Regions from separate parts of the Bacillus sp. AFS031507 genome, predicted to be linked through region 1. Evidence: riboswitches for the same ligand, from Rfam matches in the RefSeq annotation. Region 1 holds a riboswitch; each other region holds the start of a gene.
What was found. A riboswitch is a leader RNA that binds a small molecule or an ion and turns the genes downstream of it on or off. The one in region 1 is predicted to bind cobalamin.

Region 1 (5,288 bases):
GATTTGAAATCAACTCACAGCTGGGAAATACAACGTTTAGCCATTCATATAGTATCATTGCTATTACTCTATTTATTTTACGGTATGATTGCAGGAATTGGGTTGAGGGTTGGTTACATCACACCTGTTTCCACGCTGGTAAAGTAGTTCCCTGACAGGAGAGGCCTCTCAACTGGACTGGCCATCATGGGATTTGATTTTGCTTCATTGATAAACAGTCCGATTATGAATCATTTAATCCATACATATGGCATTTCAAACACTTTCTATATTCTTGGTTCTGCGTACTTCATTATCATCTTTTGTTCTGCACAGTATCTTGCGCCGCCAAAAGAGGGATGGGTCCCTAAGAGCCTAGAAGCAGCAGCCAAAAAGTCCGGTACTAAAAAAATTAAAGAGGACCTTCGTCAGTTGACCGCTAATGAGGCAGTCAGAACAAGACAGTTTTGGGCATTGTGGGTGATGCTTTTCATCAATATTACCTATGGAATCGCGATTCTTTCTGTTGCCTCTCCAATGGCTCAAGAGTTAGCAGGGATGTCGGCTGCCGGAGCAGCGGCAATGGTTGGAATCATGGGGTTATTTAACGGATCAGGAAGGATTGCTTGGGCAACCATTTCCGACTACATCGGAAGTCCGAATGTTTACACACTATTTTTTGCTTTTCAAATCGTTGCCTTTTTTATGCTTCCAAATATAGCAGTGGGAATTCTTTTTTCGATCCTTGTTTATATGATCATGACCTGTTATGGAGGAGGATTCGCCTCTATAACTGCCTATATCGGCGATTTATTTGGAACAAAGCAGCTTGGGCCATTCATGGGTATATTTTAACTGCATGGGCTGCAGCTGGTCTAGTGGGACCAATTTTTGTATCCTGGGTCATTTTTTCAGGGATATTCGTCATAGCTCTAGCCGTTTCACTCCTCATTCGTCTTGATATTAGAAAATTAAGGACGATGAGCGAAAATCCTATCATCAAAAATGCAGGGGATTTTTAACGTTCAAATCGGTTTTCCGTGTTAATCACTTAAAGAATTGATTAAATAGAACAAGGGGCTGTTCAAAAAGGCGGGTACTTAACTTTTTGGGCAGCCCCTTAACTTTTTATCGAGCTAGGATTTCAAGCAATCTGGTTGGGTGGAGACATTTCTCCTATAGACTTGTTAGGTGATAAAACTGATTCTAGATGAACATAACGAAAAAAGCAGGTTATGGCTGATAATAGCTCAGGTAGGCTGCTTTTTTTATATGAAAAAAATGGAACCTACTAGTCGATAACCCATGTAGACCAGATCTTGGAATGCTCCTGTGGATTTGAACATAAATCTATATGGAGAATAATAAGACAGGTGGGTTGTAAATGGACACCAATGATTTTAATAAAGTACTGCATCACTATTACACAAAAATACGTGAGACGAATCATCCCTATTATTGGTACTGTTTGGCTAAAACGCAGGCAAGAGCCGGATTAACAAATGAAACACTTCAAACGATTGATATGGCTTTGTCCTTTCCCAATCCTTATCCTTCAAAGCACAAACTTTTAGAAATACGGGCCGAACTGCAATCTGCTGATACAAGACAACTTCATACCAATAGTCCAACAGTTTTAACGGTAAAGAGGGGTGATATTGACGGAGACGGAATAAAGGATAATGTTTATCTTACGGCATATAAAACTCCTGATAGTCCATTTTGGAAAGATATCACTTTGGTTGTCCAAAATGGGAGAACACATCACTATGATCACATCCATTTTAAAAATAACTCAGGATACAACCCCACACTTTTTCTAGGTGATTTGACAGGCAACAAGGGGGAAGATATTTTAGTGGTTATTGACACCGGAGGAAGCGCCGGCACGGTTTATGCGTATATCTTTTCTTATATGAACGGTCAAATAAGGCAAATATTTGATTCGGATGCATTCAATGATTCCTATAGGTACGATGTGACATATGAAAATCAATACAAAGCAAAGGTAATCAGTTATCATCTCAGAGAAAAGTATATTCTTGACCTTACTTATAAGGGGAAGGAATATTTATCGGAAATCTATAACCCCCAAGGTATATTAAAGGCTCCTATTAATGGGTGGGTGAATCCCTTGTCTGGTTTATACCCGATTGATTTTAACAGGGATAATAGATATGAACTCGAAGCGTATCAAAGGATAGCTGGCAGGTATAATGCGGACAGTCTGGGATATGTACAAACTGTATTGAAATGGAATGGTCAGGCGTTTGTTCCTGATAGACAGACGGTGGCCACCTTTGGTGGGGAGATGTAACAATTGGACCTTTTTATAATAGAAATGAACCAAATTTTTTTTACTTAACATAAGAGGTCTAATGGAATAATTGTTAATCCAAAATTAGCTAGGGTGTCCTTAAAAATAGGGACACCCTTTTGTAACAAGAACGGTATATAAACTTTTTTATTTTAAACCATCGTTTTATCGTGCCATAGGAATACTCTACTTCCGATCAGCTGAGGTTGAAGTTTCCGAACCTCATTCATCACTCGATTGGAAATTTAAGGTAGGGAATTACCACATCTATATTATCAATCATATTTGTTAAAAGGTGTCGATTGATAAAGTCATAATTAGGTTTTCTTTCATCATTTACCGATTCCTTTCACCAAGATTAATAATAACTAATAGGGCATTTAAATAGGGAATGGGGATAAAGAAGTTGTTGTAGGTATCCACCAATCCGATAGCTATGCCGATCCCCGAAAATAATATAAGGGAATAAAAAAAGCACTTGAAATATTCTATTTGTTAGACTAGTATAATTATTATCTCTTAAAATTACATATGAATTTGTTAACAATTAGTTAAGATGCCTTAGGGCTTAATAGGGAATCTGGTGAAAGGCCAGAACTGTCCCCGCAACTGTAAGTGTGGACGAAATAGACAAACCACTGGACCGTTTATTTATTGACGATTCGGGAAGGGTCTAAAGTAGGAAGAAACACAAGTCAGGAGACCTGTCTTAACTTTTAATGTTTCGATTTCTTCGGGGGTTGAGAAGATGGAACGTTTGGACAAAAAGGATTATTTATTAACTTTCTTTGTGCTGACGTTTTATCCGTTCAACTAATGTTGAACGGATTTTTTCGTTTTGATGATTCTAAATCATTTTTAATTCTCATAGTTTAGCTTTAGAAGGAACAAGCCTTTTTAACAATTGAATAGATTAGGATAGGTGCACGAATATGTGCTTAATAGGGAAGTACGGATTAAATCCGTCACGGTACCCGCCACTGTATGGGGAGTTTATTGCAGATGTCACTGAAGGAATTCGGGAAGACGCAATGGATGATGAACCTAAGTCAGGAGACCTGCCTTTACCTAATAACTTCAATCAACCTACGGGAACATAGGTAGAAGTGCTGAACATACACAGCTATTTTTTTGTGTGTATATATTCTGCACCCCTATGTCCATAGGGGTGCTTTTTTTACGTAAAAAACGAAAAGGAGAGTGTGACATGACTACTTGGAATTTACAAGGGACGAAACACCATGTTTTCATTTGCAACGGCAGCAGCTGTATGAGAAAGGGTGGGGAGGAAGCGACACAAGCAATTCGGAATGAAATCACCAATTTAAACTTAGATTCACTGATACATACAACAAGAACAAGATGCAATGGGAGATGTAAGGATGCACCTGTTGCCATCGTCTATCCGTCAGGAACTTGGTATAAAAACGTAACCCCAGAAGTGGGAACTACGATTGTAAAGCGTCATCTGGCGGAAGGTCATTGCCCTCAGGAGCATGCGATTTATCAATATTCCGAAGAAGGATTCATACAGCCAGAAGGGTCGGAATGCATTGCAGGAGTACAAAAAGCTGTTAAAGAAAAGATTTAACAGCGGATAGTAGCTGGATTCTAGTTTGAAATTTTGGAAGGTGGCGTAATAGTGTGAAAGGCAAATTATTGGTTATTGGTTTTGGCCCTGGTGATGAAAAACATATCACCGGACGGGCAAAAGAAGCCATCGAAGAAAGTGATATCATCATCGGCTACAAAACCTACGTTGATTTAATCAAGGGATTAATAGCTGGAAAACAAATCATCAGCACAGGAATGACAGAAGAAGTGAGCCGGGCCCAGGAGGCAGTGAAACAGGCCGAACTCGGTTACACGGTAGCCGTCATTTCGAGCGGTGATGCCGGTGTATATGGAATGGCAGGACTGGTTTACGAAGTGCTAATCGAAAAAGGCTGGAAAAAAGACTCAGGGGTAGAAGTGGAGGTGGTCCCTGGTATTTCTGCCATCAACTCCTGTGCTGCTTTATTAGGCGCGCCGGTCATGCATGATGCCTGTACGATCAGCTTAAGTGACCATTTGACACCTTGGAGCATAATCGAGAAACGAATCGAAGCGGCCGCTCAAGCTGATTTTGTGATTGCTTTATATAATCCAAAAAGCGGGAGAAGAACACGGCAGATCATGGAAGCTCAAAAAATTCTACTAAAATATCGCTCACCAGAAACCCCTGTAGGATTGGTAAAGAGTGCTTACCGTGATAGTCAAAAGATCGTCTTAACCAATTTAAAAGAGATGCTCGAACATGAAATTGGTATGTTAACCACCGTTTTAATTGGAAACTCCTCCACATTTTTCTACGACGGCTTGATCATCACTCCGCGCGGTTATCAGCGGAAGTATACATTAAATCAGGCAATACAGCCGTTGAAACCGCATCAGCGTTTGCAAAAGGAAGCCGAACCATGGGCACTGGAGCAAACGGAAGAAGTAACACCGGTGAACAAAAAACTAGTCACCCCAACCTCAGTGAAAGAGTCGCCAAGAGAGCTGGCTGAGGAAGCCTTGCAAATGATCCTTGGTGAGAACGATGGCCTAACCAAAGGTTTATTGGTGAAGCAAGACTTTCAATCTATTTTGGAGGTAGCGGTCAGCCCTGGTGTCGCCAATAAAAAATTTACCGCGAATCAGATGGTCATTCTTTCCCAACTTGTCGGAGAAGAAGGTGTCATGGAATACACACAAGACCATTTTATGAAGCTGCAAATTTTAACCTCTAAGCCTGATGAGATTGTTGAAAAACTAACGGCGGCTAACTTTTTGATTGCTCCTGTTGGCGACGTATTAACCGTAAAAGCCTGTGATTTTTGTGACGGAGAAAAGAAGGATTCCATTCCATATGCAGAGGAACTACATGAAAAGCTTGGCGGAATGGAACTTCCTAAGGAATTAAAACTGGGTGTAAATGGCTGCGGTATGGCCTGCTACGGAGCTGTAAAAG
Region 2 (5,288 bases), on a different contig from region 1:
CACTTGACACATGGTAGGGGTCTGCAGGCTATCTAAACAAGCAAGTTGTGTATTTATTCGTAAAAAGACATCTTTCTCCGTTGAACTTAGAAAGTCCCATTGCTTTATATCATCTTGCATATTAATCTCTTGAGCTTTCCAAAAGTTTGACAATAAAGTTTGATATAAATCGTATATCTGAGGATAAGCAATATCATTCCAGTTGAGCAAGCCTGATGATTTTCCGTTGATAATACCGGTTGATTTATTGGGAAACTCAGGGTTTAACAGTTTTATTCTTGATAGCGGTAAATGAATATCCATAAAATAATCTTCTCCAATCTATTCTTAAAAGATGTTAGCTATGGCAAGCCTCACATTCGTCAATTTCCGTTTGAGATGTGCTTCTTACATAGTACGTTGTCTTTAATCCTTGCTTCCAAGCTTCCATATGCAGGTTGAGCAAGTCCTTTGCTTTTATATCGTGCCTAACATATAAATTAAAGCTAATGCCTTGATCAATGTGACGCCCTCGTGCCGCATTCTGTTTAATACTCCACACTTGATCTAATTCATGTCTGGACCGGCGATAAAAGTCGTACGTTATATGGTTTAAATCAGGTGCGGTAACTTTAAATTTAAAATTCTTCTTTTCCTCTGCATATTCAACAGAATAGATCGGATCTATTCCATCAGTGGAACCTCCTATTTTGGCTGTTGATGAGTTGGGAGCGATAGCCATTAACCAACCATTTCGAATACCATGATTTACGACATCCCTTTTTAGTTCAATCCATCTTTTCGTTTGGTAATTTTTCCGATCAAAATAGCTCCCAGTATGCCATTCTGAATCTTTAAATAGACTATAAGACCCTTTCTCCTTGGCTAGTTCCATTGAAGAACGAATGGTATAAAAGGCGATATCTTCATACAAGCGATCCGCATACGTAACAGCCTTTTCAGATTCCCAATATATACCTTTAAGTGCTAAAAGGTGGTGCCAGCCAAATGTACCAAGACCCACGGCTCTGTACTTTGTATTTGTTAGTTGAGCCTGTCCAACTGAGATTGTATTTAAATCAATCACGTTATCGAGCATTCTTACTTGGATCCTAATTAAACGCTCTAAAACATCTGCAGGAACTGCTTTTGCCAAATTAATAGAAGATAAATTACAAACAACGAAATCACCTGGTTTACGAACAATCACGAGATTGCCATCTTCATTTTGGTATTCGTTAACTATGGTCGTAGCTGACATATTTTGAGCAATTTCTGTACATAGGTTACTGCAGAAAATAGTTGTACGGCCCTTGCCTAATACATGCTTATTTGGATTTTGCCTGTTTACTTCATCACGATAGAACATGTATGGTGTTCCTGTTTCTAATTGAGCAACCATTATTCGTGTCATAATATCCATTGCACGGTAGGTTTTACGAGGAAGAAGCTGGTTACCTGCGGCCTCTTCATATTTCTCGGTAAAGTATTTAACATCCGTTTCATCATAAAAATCCTCAAGTCCGAGAAGGTTCCCTTTTTCATCCTTCCAGCCCATAAATTGTTTTACTTGATGGGGACAAAATGTATGCCACTGCCCGATACTTCTTCCATCCTCATCTTTCTCTTCTAATTTTTTCATAAATAGGTCTGGTATGGTGACACCCGTGAAAATGTCATGGGCTTTACGACGTTCATCTCCATTATTGGTTTTCAAATCGAGAAATCCGTTCATGATATCTTTATGAAACAAATCTAGATAAACAGCAATGGCACCTTGCCGTTGACCTAACTGATCGACACTGACAGCTGTATTATTTAGCAATTTAATCCATGGTACAATTCCAGAGGAGTTTCCTTTAAATTTCTTAATATCGGAACCTAGGGCACGAATTTTACCATAATAGATCCCAATACCTCCGCCATCCTTACTTAGCCGAGCAATATCCCAATTATTTAAATAAATGCTATCAAGGGAATCGTCTACTGTATCAATAAAGCAGGAGGAAAGCTGCCCAAAGCTTTTGCCCGCATTCGCTAAAGTAGGGGTAGCAACTGTCATAAATAAATTACTTAGTGCCCAATATGCTTCCTTTACAAGCTGTAAGCGGATGGACTCCTTTTCATCCTTCATAATCGTCATGGCAATAACCATGAACCGCTCCTGCGGGAGTTCATATACGTTTCTATTATGATCTTGAGCAAGATAACGATCCGCTAGTAAAAATAACCCTATGTAATTAAATAATAAATCTTTATCTGGATTTATCTCTTTTGCTAGTTGATCGATTTCATCTTTACTATATAAACTTAGGAGATCATTAGAATATATACCTTTATCAGTCAATTCTTTTATTAATCTATAAAAGTCTCCATATTTTAAAGAACGATTATAGCATCGACTTTTTGCAGATTTTCCATATAATTCATTCAGATATAAACGGGCAGCGACAAATGTCCAATTCGGTTGGTCCATTGCAACTTGATTTATTGCATAGACTAAAGCTTGTTGGTTTGCTTCCACCTCTGTTACTTCCAGTTCGCTTATACGGTTTTTAAGCTCAGTTGTATCCATCTGATATTTTTCTGTAACTTGATTAATAGATTCTAAAACATAATTGAAATCAACTTGAAGCTCCTTTGTTACCATTTCATTTCCCCCTATAATAAAAAAATCCGCTCAAGGGGAATTGAGCGGATGAAACGATAACACTACAAAAGGACTAAAATAAAAGTATCCAATGCCTCCTGTCGCCACCGTTCATCTTCTCAATCCCCGAAGAAGTTGAAACAACTTAAGAAAGACAGGTCTCCTGACTCATGCTTCATCCTACTTTGAACCCTTCCCATATAATTGCCTAATATATTAGACATTTCTTATACAGTGGTTTGCTCATTTCGTCAGCATTTACAGTTGCGGGGGCAGTTCTGGATTTACACCAGATTCCCTATTAAGCCACAATGGCATCGTCTCTTAAGGCTAACACAATATATAGTTTGATTATTATTTATTGAAACAATATATAGTGAATCAATTAATTTAAATAATAGTATAGTCACCAAAATAATTCAAGTCTATTATTAAATAAAAATGAAACCTATCTGGTTTAGTTTCCGTATATTAAGAAAGTCCAAGGTGAAAAGGGGCAATTTTATGGGGAACATTTTTCTATTTACGATGATCATTGGAATAGCTTCAGCACTTGTTTTAATACCCATTTTTAAACATGAAGAGGCAAATAAAAAAGTTGATAAAAAACAAAAAATCGGCGTCTTCATTGCTGTTATGGTTTTTCTTATGCTTCCAGTGTTTTCATTCTTTTATTTTAGTAATTTTGATAGAAACTTCACTTCTTTATGGCCGTTAGCAATCTTCCTAACTGTAGGCGGAGCAGTTCTTGCCAAAGGCACAGAAAGAAAGATTAAAGGACTTCTCTTTCTAGCAAGTCTAGGTCTAGGAATTTATTTCTTAACCGCCTTCATTTTTAATGCCGATGAAAAATATCAAGTAGCAAAGATGGATGCAAAGGTAGAGATTCAGACCTTTGATGAGAAGGAAACACCAGCTAGCGTTCCACCGCAGTTTGCACGTAACAAAATGAAAAAGGCTTTTGGGCAAGTACCGAACACAAGCTACTTTGAGCTTGGAAATCTTCAGATTCAAAAACTGAACGGTGATTATGTATATATTGCTCCCGTTGAATTTTCTGGATTTTTTAAATGGTGGAAAGGTGAAAGAACTCCTGGTTACTTTTCATTAAGTGCAACGGATTCTAGCGCTAATCCAAAATTTATTAAGGCCGAAATGGTTTATACCCCTTCCTCTTATTTTAATAGACAAATCGAGCGGCATATTCGCATGCAATATCCCAAGAAGATTTTCTACGGAGATGTTCAATTAGAAATTAACGAAGAAGGAAAACCTTTTTACATCCGTACTTATGGTGAATTTATTTCAGCCCGAAATGGATTTACGGCCAAAGGGCTAGTCGTAGTTGATTCTAAGAGTGGCGCAATGAAAGATTATCATATTTCAAATGTCCCCGAATTTATTGATGGCGCGGTCTCACCTGAGGCAGTTAGTCTGCAAAACAGCTATTATGGGAACCTCGTCCATGGATTTTGGAATAGTAAATTCGGAAAATCTGACGTGAAACTCCCATCTGATGAAGGAACTGAGTCAAATGTAAGTCCGATCTTTGATGAAAATGGAAAGATGTATTATTTTACTGATTTCACAAGTCCTAAAGAAGGCGTAGATTCTATGCTTGGTTACTCGTTAACTAACTCAAGGACGGGAAAAGCAACTTACTATACCGGAAATCCAGAGCAATCTTATATGGATTCACAGGGTGCCTTACAGATCATTGAGAAGAAATTTATTGAAAAGAAATGGCATGGGCAAATGCCGATTCTTTACAATTTTTACGGAGAAGCAAGCTGGTTAACGTCTGTATTGGATTCGAACGGTTTTCTGCAAAATTACTTTATCGTCTCTGCAGCTAATCCAGAAATTTCTGTGTACGCCAATACTCCAAATGAGGCCCTAAAACAATATAAAACAGCCCTACAAAGAGGCAAGGGCACTGTAGACGGCAGTTCTAAAGCGGATGAAAAGCAAATCAGCGGAACAGTGGTGAGAGTCTATAAAGAACAAAGAGAAGATTTCACCATTGTTTCTTTTTTATTAGACAATCGCCAAAACTTTATCATCTCTTCGGAAAGAGTCCCGCTAGCTATCTACTTAAAAGAAGGAGATAAAGTAACCGTTCGCTACTTGGACACTGGCGGAGACTTCCTGCCGGCAAAAGAGTTAGTAATAGATGCATTACAATAGGGAAACAAAAATGGGTGTCAGGCACTAATTAGTGCCTGACACCCATTTTTTAAAACACCAAGTTTGTCACTGAACCCTTTGTATTCTATTTTGAATGCCATAAGTGAACGGTTTTGGCTGGGCTTTACTGAAGTTAACTAATGCATCAAGGTCAACGGGTCCGACTTCTTTGTTTTTAGCTTGAGTAAATACAGTAAATCCATCTCCGCCTCCAGAAAGAAAAATATTCGCTGTCACAGAATAGGATTTATTAGGATCCATTTCCGTGCCATCTGGAAGCTTGGTGCTCACTACCCTTTGCCCTGCTGGTTTATTTGGATCCCAAGTATAGCTTAAGCCAGAAATCTGCAGCATGTTCGTTTTTGTTGCCCCCCACTGCTGGTTGAGCAATTCACGGATTTGCTGTCCCGTCATCGACATTTTGACAAGATCATTATTAAAGGGCTGAACTGTGTAAATTTCTCCCCAAGTG
Region 3 (5,288 bases), on a different contig from region 1:
TTACGTGATTTTCTACTAAACTTCTCCACTTTAATTCCGAGATTATTCATGATGCGTCGCACCTTTTTATGATTCACTTCATTACCACGGTTTTTCAATTCCAGTTGGATACGACGATATCCATAATTTCCGTTATTTTCATCAAAAATGGATTGAATACATTCTTCAAGTTCGTGATCTGGATTTTCCTTCTTCATCCCTTTTATATGATAATGGTACGAAGATTCAGGAATACCAACTCTCTCTAAAACATCTTTTAGTTTGAAGGTTTCTTTGAGTTCGAATGATAGCGCTGCTTGTGCTTTTCGAGGTAGCCTTCCGGATCCATCTGAAAAGCTCGCAACTTTTTTAGGTATTCTACTTCTAAACGCAAAAGTTCGTTTTCTCTCTCCAATTTTTGTTCGTACGTCATTTCTTTTTCTTCTGCAATTTTTTTATTTCTTTTGTTCTTATTATTATCAGACATGGATGGCCGTCCTTTCGGTCTATCCAGGGCCTCAGGACCACCCTCCAAAAAAGCTTTCTTCCATGAAGCTATCATAGAAGGGTTGGTTAGTCCAAATTGAAGGGCGGTATCTGCCTCTGAAGAACCTGTTCTTTTCATAAAGCTTAAAACATCTAGCTTAAATTGAACAGAATAAGTTTCCTTGTTCTTCTTTCTCATTAACCCTTTCTCCCCAAATTTTTCGTAAACTTTTACCCATCTCAAAATGCGTGTAAAGTCTTTCATATCATACTTCTGTGCTAATAATCTATATCCCAATTTACCTTCTAGATACTCTTTTACTAGCATTAACTTAAATCCTTCACTATATTTAGCCACTCAAAAACACCCCAAAAATTAGATTTCACTCTAACTTTTGGGGTGCAGTACACTTTGGATGTTGCCTTTTAAAGGTCTTTAATGATTTACTAATATGTTCACATAATTGTAGAAAAGCTTTTGAAAAGACTAAATTTATATGAATTCTAATGTGATATTATTTTATCTGAGGAGGTAGCAAAATGGAAACATGACAATAAAATAATTACTTTTTCAATTTTTGGCGTTTCTGTCCACCATCATTTTCCCCATCAAAACAATGATTTAATGAAAACCTTGAAGAATAAATCCAACTTTGAAATTATGCAAACGTTTATGAACAACCTCCTTATTGAATCTTCACATTTTTCTACTTTAACACCCATTTCTTCCATGTTATTTCAAGAAAAATTGTTTAATAAAAAAATAGACCTGAAAGGATAGGTAAACCATGTAAGCATATTATCATTAAAAGTTTCCTAAGACTAATTATTTCTGGTAAGTAAATTTATATCTGAAGGAGGATAATTAATGGGTCACGATATATCAGGACACAATAAAGCAGGAAAAGAAATTGCTTATGCTCGTTTTAGCATGGGGAATTATAATGCTACCATACTGTATAATTTACTTGATGCAAATAATTACTATGCAGGAGTTAGTGGATCAGGCGACAGTTCTACCTTCTCGATACAACAAATTGAAAAGGCTATGAATGCCTACAAGCAATTTTATAAAAATGGTGATTCTCTGTCAGAAAGTGATTTCTTAACTTGGGATCAAAAACAAATCCTGAATTTTATACAGAATTGTTTAGCAACAGCAAAAATAGAAGGGAGTGTAAGAGTGTATTTTGGCTAATGTTTTAAGACTGTTTGCTAAATTCTTCAATTTCGCTCCGTATCCATATAACTCTATAGTAGTAATTACCTTCATATGTAACAATTTGCATTCCATCTAACCATTCTAAGGTGTCTAGCCATAATAAATATTTTTTTACAATAAGTAAAAATATTTAATCTTTATAAAAATTGAATATATTCCAACAATTATCCTATAATAAAGAGGAAATATATTAGGCTTTGGCTCAAATTGAAAAGTTGGCTTCATCCTTAGTTTTGCTAACATAAGATAATGCATCATAACCCCAAGATATACATAAGTACTAACTTGCTAGAAGCGAATATAATTACTTTTTTAATTAGGAGGCAATCATGGGAAGATTAGTTCATTTCGAAATTCATGTCAATGACATGGAACGGGCAAAGAAGTTTTATGGAGAGGTATTCGGATGGTCATTTCAAGATTGGAGTGAGTATGCAGGAATGCCTTACTTTGGAGCAGTGACTGGCGATGAGAATGAACTTGGGATCAATGGTGCTTTGATGCAGCGGCAAAGTGCTCCACCGGAAGCAAACCAAGCTTTGAATGCATTTGCTTGTACAATGGGAGTGGAAAATTACGATGTAACGGAAGCTAAAATTATTGAGAATGGCGGCAAGGTCGCAATGGCCAAATATGCCCTGCCTGGAATGGCGTGGCAGGGATACTATATTGATACCGAAGGCAATATATTCGGAATTCATCAACCCGATGCGAATGCAAAATAGAATCCTAAGGTGAGTGAGAGAACTCTCATCATACTGACTACTTTTCAGAAAATTATGTACTTCATATTATTAATATGCTATAGTTAGTGAAAATTACATATCGTGTAAGAATTGGTGCCAAGCTAAGGCTTGGCTTAAAAGGGAAGAACGGTGTAATTCCGTCGCTGTCCCGCAACTGTAAATCGGAGTGAATCACAAATACCACTGTCTTAGGATGGGAAGGTGTGAGGAGCAATGATGATAAGCCAGGAGACCTGCCAATTTCCAGTACACACCAAATACCTACGTGGAAATAGGTGGTGACATTCTTTTGTACGACAAACGAGTTATGAGTAGCTATGTTTATGCATATTTTTTTAGCAAAACTTAAACTTGATTGTAGAGCCATTTCCATTTTGTGGAGATGGCTTTTTTGTTGTATAGGAGATTATCAAATCATTTATTTTGGATAACGTGAACTAGTTCTCTGAATCCAGCTCCAGCGCCCAACTGCTAGTGGACTTCGCTCTCCGCCCTACGATAGGTCAAGCACGAATGCGCTACGCTCTCCGTGTTTCCTTTATCTCAGTTGGAGCGCTCCAGTCCATACGCAGCTAAACGGGCGCTTGCGCCTTTGTTCTACTTGGGAATATGTAAATTTAAATAAGGAGGAATGAAATATGAATTTAGTTAGTACTGCCATTGGTTACCCGTACATTGGTGATAATCGGGAGTGGAAACGTTGTATAGAATCTTTTTGGAAGGGTGCGATATCAGAGGAGCAATTTATTTTCGAGATGAAAACGAATCGTTTGAATAATTTGAAGCGCCAGCAATCATTAGACTTAGAGTTACTAACAGTTGGGGATTTTACCCTTTATGACCGTATGCTTGACCATGCGGCAATGTTCGGTATGGTTCCAAATCGTTATAAGTGGACAGGTGATGAAGTCGATCTAACCACTTATTACGAAATGGCCCGTGGGGCAAGCCATGTTGTGGCTTGTGAGATGACAAAGTGGTTTAACACCAACTATCACTACATCGTGCCCGAGTATGAAGGCAAGTCATTACAATTAACGAAGAACTACATTTTAGATTATTTTGTAGAAGCCAAAGAGGAATTAGGTCTTATTACAAAGCCTACAATGATCGGTCCTTTTACTTTTGTTAGCTTAGCGAAAGGATACGATGCTAAATCGAAAGCATTGTTTATTTTAAAACTCTTACCGTTATATGCTCAAGTATTGCAGCAACTTGTAGATGCTGGGGCAAAGTGGATTCAAGTGGAAGAACCAGCACTAACCCTTTCACTAACAGCAGATGATGTAAAACTAGTGCAAGAAATTTACAAACAGTTAGCAGAAGAAGTACCGGCTGCACAAATCATGTTGCAAACCTATTTTGAAGGACTATCAGCGTATGAAGAGCTGTCTCAATTACCTGTTGCAGGGATTGGTCTTGATTTCATTCATGGTTCCGAAGAGAATATGGCTTCACTTCGAAAAAACGGGTTCCCACAAGACAAAGTATTAGGAATTGGTATCGTAAATGGACGGGATATTTGGCGGGCAAATTTGGCTGAAAAAGCATTCAATACAAAAGCTGTTTTATTATTAAGCGGTGTAAAAGAAGCTTGGATTCAGTCTTCATGTAGTTTACAGCATGTACCTGTGACGACGAAGGCAGAAACAAAGCTGGATGCCATACTGACAAATGCTTTGTCATTTGCCGATGAGAAAATAATTGAGTTATCACATATCGCATCTTACGTACGTGACGAGGCTTGGACAGGAAATAAGAGCGTTTCACAAAGTATGATAGCAACTGAAGCATTAGTACAGCATAAGGCAAGGAAAAATGCACGTGTGAAAGAGCTAGTATTACAAGTAACACAAGAGGATTTTGCTCGTTCAATGACGTTTAAAGAACGTCAGCCTTTGCAGAAAAAGGCATTAGATTTACCAGATTATCCAACCACAACCATTGGCAGCTTCCCTCAGTCAGTTCAAGTAAAACGGACACGTACAGCATGGCGTAAAAAGGAAATTACAGACGCTGAGTATGCAGCGTTTCTAAAAAATGAAACAGCTCGTTGGATTCAAATTCAAGAAGAAATAGGATTGGATGTTTTAGTGCATGGTGAATTTGAGCGGACGGATATGGTTGAGTACTTTGGAGAAAAGCTAGAAGGTTTTGCCTTTACAGAAAAAGCGTGGGTTGTATCCTATGGTTCACGTTGTGTAAAACCACCAATTATTTATGGTGACGTCGAGTGGACAGCCCCAATGACCGTGAAGGAAGTAGAAGCGGCACAGCAATTAACGTCTAAGTATGTGAAAGGGATGTTAACAGGTCCTATCACAATCTTAAATTGGTCTTTTGTCCGCGATGATATTTCACGTGAACAAGTAGCCAACCAACTGGCCTTAGCACTAAGAGAAGAGATTGCAGCGTTAGAAGATGCAGGCATTGCCATTATTCAAGTGGATGAACCGGCATTACGTGAAGGACTGCCATTACGCAAAGAAAAATGGGCTGAGTATTTAGCATGGGGGGTAAATGCCTTTAAGTTAGCAACTTCTAGTGTGAAAAATGAAACACAAATCCATACACATATGTGCTATTGCGAGTTTAATGACTTTATTGAGCCGATTCGTGCCCTTGACGCAGATGTGATTTCAATCGAAACGTCTAGAAGTCATGGGGAGTTGATTCAATCTCTTAAAAAAAATCCATATGAACTTGGTATTGGTTTAGGAGTGTATGATATTCATAGTCCACGTGTACCAAGTCTAGAAGAAATCAAAGCGATTTTAAACGATAGTTTAGAAATTATTTCAAAAGAACAGTTCTGGGTGAATCCAGATTGTGGTTTAAAAACACGTCATGAAGAA

Region 2: it holds a riboswitch for cobalamin, as region 1 does, so the genes downstream of both, COE25_RS22335 (ribonucleoside-diphosphate reductase subunit alpha) here and COE25_RS06720 ((2Fe-2S) ferredoxin domain-containing protein) in region 1, are expected to answer to the same signal.
Region 3: it holds a riboswitch for cobalamin, as region 1 does, so the genes downstream of both, metE (5-methyltetrahydropteroyltriglutamate--homocysteine S-methyltransferase) here and COE25_RS06720 ((2Fe-2S) ferredoxin domain-containing protein) in region 1, are expected to answer to the same signal.

Annotation. Positions count from the first base shown of each region.
Region 1 is NZ_NUOW01000004.1:15,166-20,453, reverse strand. It holds partial or broken gene COE25_RS06730 (OFA family MFS transporter) at 37-1,001, shown strand; gene COE25_RS06725 (VCBS repeat-containing protein) at 1,364-2,296, shown strand; cobalamin riboswitch at 2,834-3,022, shown strand; cobalamin riboswitch at 3,200-3,376, shown strand; gene COE25_RS06720 ((2Fe-2S) ferredoxin domain-containing protein) at 3,504-3,887, shown strand; gene cobJ (precorrin-3B C(17)-methyltransferase) at 3,941-5,288, shown strand, end outside.
Region 2 is NZ_NUOW01000025.1:202,744-208,031, reverse strand. It holds gene COE25_RS22340 (ribonucleotide-diphosphate reductase subunit beta) at 1-303, opposite strand, end outside; gene COE25_RS22335 (ribonucleoside-diphosphate reductase subunit alpha) at 338-2,629, opposite strand; cobalamin riboswitch at 2,766-2,967, opposite strand; gene COE25_RS22330 (hypothetical protein) at 3,134-4,816, shown strand; gene COE25_RS22325 (bifunctional metallophosphatase/5'-nucleotidase) at 4,883-5,288, opposite strand, start outside.
Region 3 is NZ_NUOW01000036.1:108,331-113,618, reverse strand. It holds gene COE25_RS25740 (IS3 family transposase) at 1-356, opposite strand, end outside; gene COE25_RS25735 (helix-turn-helix domain-containing protein) at 257-823, opposite strand; gene COE25_RS25730 (hypothetical protein) at 1,334-1,663, shown strand; gene COE25_RS25725 (VOC family protein) at 2,017-2,412, shown strand; cobalamin riboswitch at 2,508-2,688, shown strand; gene metE (5-methyltetrahydropteroyltriglutamate--homocysteine S-methyltransferase) at 3,072-5,288, shown strand, end outside.